DNA from 2 places in the Streptomyces sp. NBC_00503 genome. Region 2 is predicted to be linked to the other one. Evidence: predicted binding sites of a transcription regulator. Region 2 holds the regulator's gene; the other holds the start of a gene.

Region 1 (3,407 bases), 980 kb from region 2:
GCCGGCAGCGGCGCCGGCCTTCTCGGGCTTGTCGGCGATGACGGCCTCGGTGGTGAGGAAGAGGGCCGCGATCGACGCCGCGTTCTGCAGGGCAGAGCGGGTGACCTTCGCCGGGTCGATGATGCCCTCGGCGATCATGTCGACGTACTCGCCGGTCGCGGCGTTCAGGCCGTGACCGATGGGCAGGTTGCGGACCTTCTCCACGACGACGCCACCCTCGAGACCACCGTTGACGGCGATCTGCTTGAGCGGGGCCTCGAGCGCCAGGCGCACGGCGTTGGCGCCGGTCGCCTCGTCGCCCGTGAGCTCGAGCTTGTCGAAGACCGAGGAGGCCTGCAGGAGCGCCACGCCGCCACCGGCGACGATGCCCTCTTCGACGGCCGCCTTCGCGTTGCGAACGGCGTCCTCGATGCGGTGCTTGCGCTCCTTGAGCTCGACCTCGGTCGCGGCGCCGGCCTTGATGACGGCCACGCCGCCGGCCAGCTTCGCGAGGCGCTCCTGGAGCTTCTCGCGGTCGTAGTCCGAGTCGGAGTTCTCGATCTCGGCGCGGATCTGGTTCACGCGACCGGCGACCTGGTCGCTGTCACCGGCACCGTCGACGATGGTGGTCTCGTCCTTGGTGATGACGACCTTGCGGGCGCGGCCCAGCAGGTCGAGACCGGCGTTCTCGAGCTTGAGGCCGACCTCCTCGGAGATGACCGTGCCGCCCGTGAGGATGGCGATGTCGCCGAGCATGGCCTTGCGTCGGTCGCCGAAGCCCGGAGCCTTGACGGCGACGGACTTGAAGGTGCCGCGGATCTTGTTGACGACCAGGGTCGACAGGGCTTCGCCCTCGACGTCCTCGGCGATGATCAGCAGCGGCTTGCCGGACTGCATGACCTTCTCCAGGAGCGGCAGCAGGTCCTTGACCGAGCCGATCTTGGAGTTGACGATCAGGATGTACGGGTCGTCGAGGGACGACTCCATGCGCTCCATGTCGGTGGCGAAGTACGCCGAGATGTAGCCCTTGTCGAAGCGCATGCCCTCGGTGAGCTCGAGTTCCAGCCCGAAGGTCTGGGACTCCTCGACGGTGATGACGCCTTCCTTGCCGACCTTGTCCATGGCCTCGGCGATGAGCTCGCCGATCTGGGTGTCAGCGGCGGAGATGGAGGCCGTGGAAGCGATCTGCTCCTTGGTCTCAACATCCTTGGCCTGGGAAAGCAGGGCGGCGGAGACGGCCTCGACGGCCTTCTCGATGCCACGCTTGAGGGCCATCGGGTTCGCACCGGCGGCCACGTTGCGCAGGCCCTCGCGGACGAGCGCCTGGGCGAGAACGGTGGCGGTGGTCGTACCGTCGCCGGCGACGTCGTCCGTCTTCTTGGCGACTTCCTTGACCAGCTCGGCGCCGATCTTCTCGTACGGGTCCTCGAGCTCGATCTCCTTGGCGATGGAGACACCATCGTTGGTGATCGTGGGGGCGCCCCACTTCTTCTCAAGGACGACGTTGCGACCCTTGGGGCCAAGGGTGACCTTGACGGCGTCGGCGAGCTGGTTCATGCCTCGCTCGAGACCGCGCCGGGCCTCCTCGTTGAACGCAATGATCTTGGCCATCTGAAGTGGTCCTCCCGGACAGCGGTGGATTGCTCCTGGACCGCGCCCGCGCCCGCGACGGACGGCCTGCGTGCCCGGCGGTTTCTTCCCGCCAGACCCTGCGGGCCTCACTGACCCGGTCCTCGTTTAGGTAGCACTCTCACTAGGAGAGTGCTAACGCCAATGATTAGCACTCGGCACCCCCGAGTGCAAGCGGCTTCGAGGAACCGCGCATGAACACCCGGGCACCGCAAGGCCCGCGAGCACCCCACGCACGAGGGGCCCGCATCCCGTGTCCAGGATGTGGGCCCCTCGTACGTACCTCGTACGTACCTCGTATGTATGCGGTGCAGTCGCAGTCGCAGTCGTACGCCGTGTCGGTGGTCGATCGCGCCCGGACTAGCCGACGGCGAGTTTGACCATGTCCGCCTGCGGACCCTTCTGGCCCTGCGAGATCTCGAACTCGACCCGCTGACCCTCTTCAAGGGTGCGGTACCCGTCCATCTGGATGGCGCTGTAGTGGACGAACACATCCGCACCACCGTCGACCGCGATGAAGCCGTAGCCCTTCTCCGCGTTGAACCACTTGACGGTGCCCTGAGCCATGCCTAACTCCCCTATTACTGGCCCTTGCGCAGGACCGCACTTCGCGGTCCCGGGTCAGAACTTGCGCCGGAACGCCTCGACCGGGGCTGAATGTATCCGCACCGCTGCTGTCTGCAACAGGTCATTCCGACGAGAATTCTGGACACGGCAAAAGATTGAAATAGGGTGAAAACCCGGAATATTCCAGGGCAACTCGGGCCGGACAAACTGCGCCAAGGACCCATAGCGCACTTGCATGTTGACTCAATGTCAACCCTTCCGCGGCCCGCTCATATGCGGCGGGCAAGAGCAGCGGTGGGGACTTCCCCAACTCTACCGTGCCCAATCAAGCAGAATTGCCCCCTCCGCTTATTAGCGGAAGGGGCAATTCAGGTTTGCGCACCTCTACGAGGAGGACGCGGCGGCCGACCGGAAGGCCGGCAGCCGAAGACCAGCAGCCGAAGGTCAGCAGCCGCCCGCGACGGCGGGAATGATGGAAACGCCGGCGCCGTCCGGAGTGGACGCCTGCAGCCCGCCCTCGAAGCGCACGTCGTCGTCGTTGACGTAGACGTTCACGAAGCGGCGGAGCTTGCCCTGGTCGTCCAGGACGCGCGCGGCGATGCCCGGGTGGCTCTTCTCCAGGGACTCGATGACCTCGGCGAGGGTCGCGCCCTCGGCGGAGACCTCGGCCTTGCCGCCGGTGTAGGTGCGCAGGATGGTGGGGATGCGGACGTTGACGCTCATGGCGCTACTGCCTTTCCGGTGTGCGGGGAGGAGGGAGATCAGGCCAGGTTGGCGGCGCGGAACGCGTCCAGGCTCGGGCGGATGGTGGCGGTCTGACCGCCGCCCTCGGCCACTGCCTCAAGGGTCTTGAGGCCGTCACCCGTGTTCAGGATCACGGTGGTCAGCGAGGGGTCCAGCTGACCGTTCTCGACGAGCTTCTTCGTCACGCCGACGGTCACGCCGCCCGCGGTCTCGGCGAAGATGCCCTCGGTCTGGGCGAGCAGCTTGATGGCCTCGACGACCTGGGTGTCGTTGACGTCCTCGACGTACCCGCCGGTGCGGCGCGCGATGTCCAGGACGTACGGGCCGTCCGCCGGGTTGCCGATGGCCAGCGACTTGGCGATGGTGTTCGGCTTCTGCGGGCGGACCACGTCGTGACCGGCCTTGAAGGCGGTGGAGACGGGCGAGCAGCCCTCGGCCTGGGCACCGAAGATCTTGTAGGGCTTGTCCTCGACGAGGCCGAGCTTGAT
Region 2 (3,407 bases):
AGCCCCTGCTGGCCCGGCGCGAACTGGCCGAGCGGCCGCTCCTCGCCGCGCAGCTTCGCCAGCTGGCGCAGCAGGTCCTCCTGCGCCGCGTCCAGCTTGGCGGGGGTGGTGACCTCGACGTGGACGATCAGGTCGCCGCGCCCGTTGCCGCGCAGGTGCGTCACGCCCCGGCCGTGCAGCGGGATCGCCTGCCCGGACTGGGTGCCGGGCCGGATGTCGATCTCCTCCAGGCCGTCCAACGTCTCCAGCGGGCACTTGGTGCCCAGGGACGCCGCGGTCATCGGGATGGTGACCGTGCAGTGCAGGTCGTCCCCGCGCCGCTGGAAGGTCGGGTGCGGCAGCTCGTGGATCTCCACGTACAGGTCGCCGGCGGGGCCGCCGCCGGGGCCGACCTCGCCCTCGCCCGCGAGCTGGATCCGGGTGCCGTTCTCGACACCCGCCGGGATCTTGACCGTGAGGCTGCGCCGGGAGCGGACCCGGCCGTCTCCCGCGCACTCGGGGCACGGGGTCGGGACCACGGTGCCGAAGCCCTGGCACTGCGGGCAGGGGCGCGAGGTCATGACCTGGCCCAGGAAGGACCGGGTGACCTGCGAGACCTCACCGCGGCCGCGGCACATGTCACACGTCTGCGCCGAGGTGCCGGGGGCGGCGCCTTCGCCGGAGCAGGTGGTGCAGACGACGGCCGTGTCGACCTGGATGTCCTTGGTCGTGCCGAAGGCGGCCTCGTCCAGCTCCAGGTCGAGGCGGATCATGGCGTCCTGGCCGCGGCGGGTCCGCGAGCGCGGTCCGCGCTGCTGGGACTGGCCGAAGAAGGCGTCCATGATGTCGGAGAAGTTGCCGAAGCCACCGGCCCCGAATCCGCCCGCGCCGCCGCCACCGCCCGAGGAGGACAGCGGGTCGCCGCCGAGGTCGAAGACCTGCTTCTTCTGCGGGTCCGAGAGCACCTCGTACGCGGCGTTGATCTCCTTGAAGCGCTCCTGCGTCTTCGGGTCCGGATTCACATCCGGGTGGAGTTCGCGCGCGAGGCGGCGGAAGGCCTTCTTGATCTCGTCCTGCGATGCGTCGCGGCGCACGCCGAGAACGGCGTAGTAGTCCGTGGCCACTTACGACTCCGCCAGGATCTGTCCGACGTAACGTGCCACTGCGCGTACCGCTCCCATCGTTCCGGGGTAGTCCATGCGGGTCGGTCCGACCACGCCGAGTTTGGCGACTGCTTCGCCGCCCGAACCGTAGCCGACCGAGACGACGGACGTGGAGTTCAGTCCCTCGTAGGCATTCTCATGCCCGATCTTTACGGCCATTCCCGACTCATTGGCCTCGCCCAGCAGCTTGAGGAGCACGACCTGCTCCTCCAGCGCTTCGAGCACCGGCCTGATCGTCAGGGGAAAATCGTGTCCGAAACGGGTGAGGTTGGCGGTGCCGCCGATCATCAGCCGCTCCTCCGCCTCCTCCACCAGCGTTTCGAGAAGGGTGTCGAGGACGGCCTTCACCGTCACCCTGTCCTCGGCCTCGAAGGACTCCGGCAGGTCCTGCACGAGCGGCGGCACGTCGGTGAACCGGCGGCCGACGACACGGCTGTTGAGACGGGCCCGCAGATCGGCGAGCGAGGTGTCCGAGAAGGGGGTCTGGCAGTCGACGAGCCGCTGCTCGACCCGGCCCGTGTCCGTGATCAGTACGAGCATCAGGCGCGCGGGAGCCAGCGAGAGCAGCTCCACGTGCCGGACGGTCGAGCGGGTCAGACTCGGGTACTGGACGACGGCGACCTGCCGGGTCAGCTGCGCGAGCAGCCGCACGGTCCGGCCGACGACGTCGTCGAGGTCGACGGCCCCGTCGAGGAAGTTCTGGATGGCCCTGCGCTCGGGCGTCGACAGGGGTTTGACCCCCGCCAGCCTGTCGACGAAGAGGCGGTAGCCCTTGTCGGTGGGGATCCGGCCGGCGCTGGTGTGGGGCTGGGCGATGTAGCCCTCTTCCTCCAGCACGGCCATGTCGTTGCGCACGGTCGCGGGCGAGACGCCGAGCCGGTGGCGCTCGGTGAGCGCCTTGGAGCCGACCGGCTCCTCCGTCCCGACGTAGTCCTGGACGATGGCGCGCAACACTTCGAGTCTGCGTTCGCTGAGCATCGCGCACACCTCCGTCGTTTCCTTCGCCCGCGGCTCGGACCGCCGCCGGTTTGCTGTCGGTTTGCTGGCACTCTGCGCATTCGAGTGCCAGAGATCCCCCGGTCAGTGTACGGCGGGGTGGTACACCCCTAGCAAGGGCGGCCCGCCAAGGTAGCGTCGCGGCATGGACGTGCGTTGGGAAGAGGCGGGCTGGGAACGGCTCACCGAACGGGCCGGCCGGCGGCGTCTGCCGGTGTGGGACTGCACCGTGGGACTGGTGGTGGGCGACGATTCGGCCCTTCTCATCGACCCGGGGTCCTCCGTCCGGGAAGGCGCGCAGGTGCGGGCCGAGGCCGAGCGGCTGGCGGGCCGGCGCGTGACCCATCTCGCATTCACACACGGACATTTCGACCACGTGCTGGGCGGATCGGTGTTCGCCGGGGCCGAGGTCTACGGTCCGGTCGGGCTGGACGCCCTGCTGTCCGTCAGCCACGACGACCTGCGGGCCGATGCCGTCCGGCACGGTCTGGACCCGGCCGAGGCCGCCGAGGCCGTGGACCTGCTGGTGGTCCCCCGCCACCTGGTGTCGGGCGAGTGGACGCTCGACCTGGGCGGGGTGCAGGTGCTGCTGGCCAACGTGGGCCCCGGGCACACCCGGCACGATCTGGCCGCCTTCGTGCCCGGAACCCGCGAGGTGGTCTTCTGCGGCGACCTGGTCGAGGAGTCGGGCGAGCCCCAGGCGGGTCCGGACGCCGTGCCCCGGCAGTGGCCGGCGGCGCTCGACCGGCTGCTGGGACTGGGCGGCGATGACGCGCTGTACGTGCCGGGCCACGGAGCGGTGGTGGATGCGGCCTTTGTCCGTGCGCAACGCGACACACTGGCGGCCCGCTTCGGCGTGTCGGACGGCTGAGGCCGCGCGCTCTCCTACCCTCGGCCGGATGCGTGAGTACTCCCCCGACCTGACCCCGCAGTGGAAGCGCGCCAAGCCCGTCCCGGAGGTGCCCGCCGACCCCGGCCTCGTGGTCGAGGTGGCCGCCGGCGACTTCTGCGGCGCGGTGGTGGGCTGCGAGGCCGGCACCGTCACCCTGGAGGACCGCTTCGGCAAGCGCCGGGCGTTCCCGCTGGAGCCCCGCGGCTTCCTCCTGGAGGGCGCGGTGGTCACCCTGACCCGCCCGGCCCGGGGCCCGGTCGGCCCGGCCCGTACGGCCTCGGGCTCCATCGCCGTCCCCGGAGCGCGGGCCCGGGTGGCCCGGGCGGGCCGGATCTACGTCGAGGGCCGCCACGACGCCGAGCTGGTGGAACGGGTCT

What was found. Region 2 encodes HrcA, which represses chaperone genes, less so after heat shock. Its sites were predicted from a motif close to TTNGCACTCNGNNNNNCNGAGTGCNAA; they were not measured.
Region 1: a site for HrcA is predicted at 1,721-1,747, ahead of groL (chaperonin GroEL). Genes of this name have one in related genera too.

What each region holds. Positions count from the first base shown of each region.
Region 1 is NZ_CP107855.1:3,631,597-3,635,003, forward strand. It holds gene groL (chaperonin GroEL) at 1-1,590, opposite strand, end outside; gene OG490_RS16930 (cold-shock protein) at 1,969-2,175, opposite strand; gene OG490_RS16935 (MoaD/ThiS family protein) at 2,620-2,898, opposite strand; gene thrC (threonine synthase) at 2,937-3,407, opposite strand, start outside.
Region 2 is NZ_CP107855.1:2,647,613-2,651,019, forward strand. It holds gene dnaJ (molecular chaperone DnaJ) at 1-1,103, opposite strand, end outside; gene hrcA (heat-inducible transcriptional repressor HrcA) at 1,104-2,120, opposite strand; gene OG490_RS12430 (MBL fold metallo-hydrolase) at 2,284-3,009, shown strand; gene OG490_RS12435 (DUF3097 domain-containing protein) at 3,038-3,407, shown strand, end outside.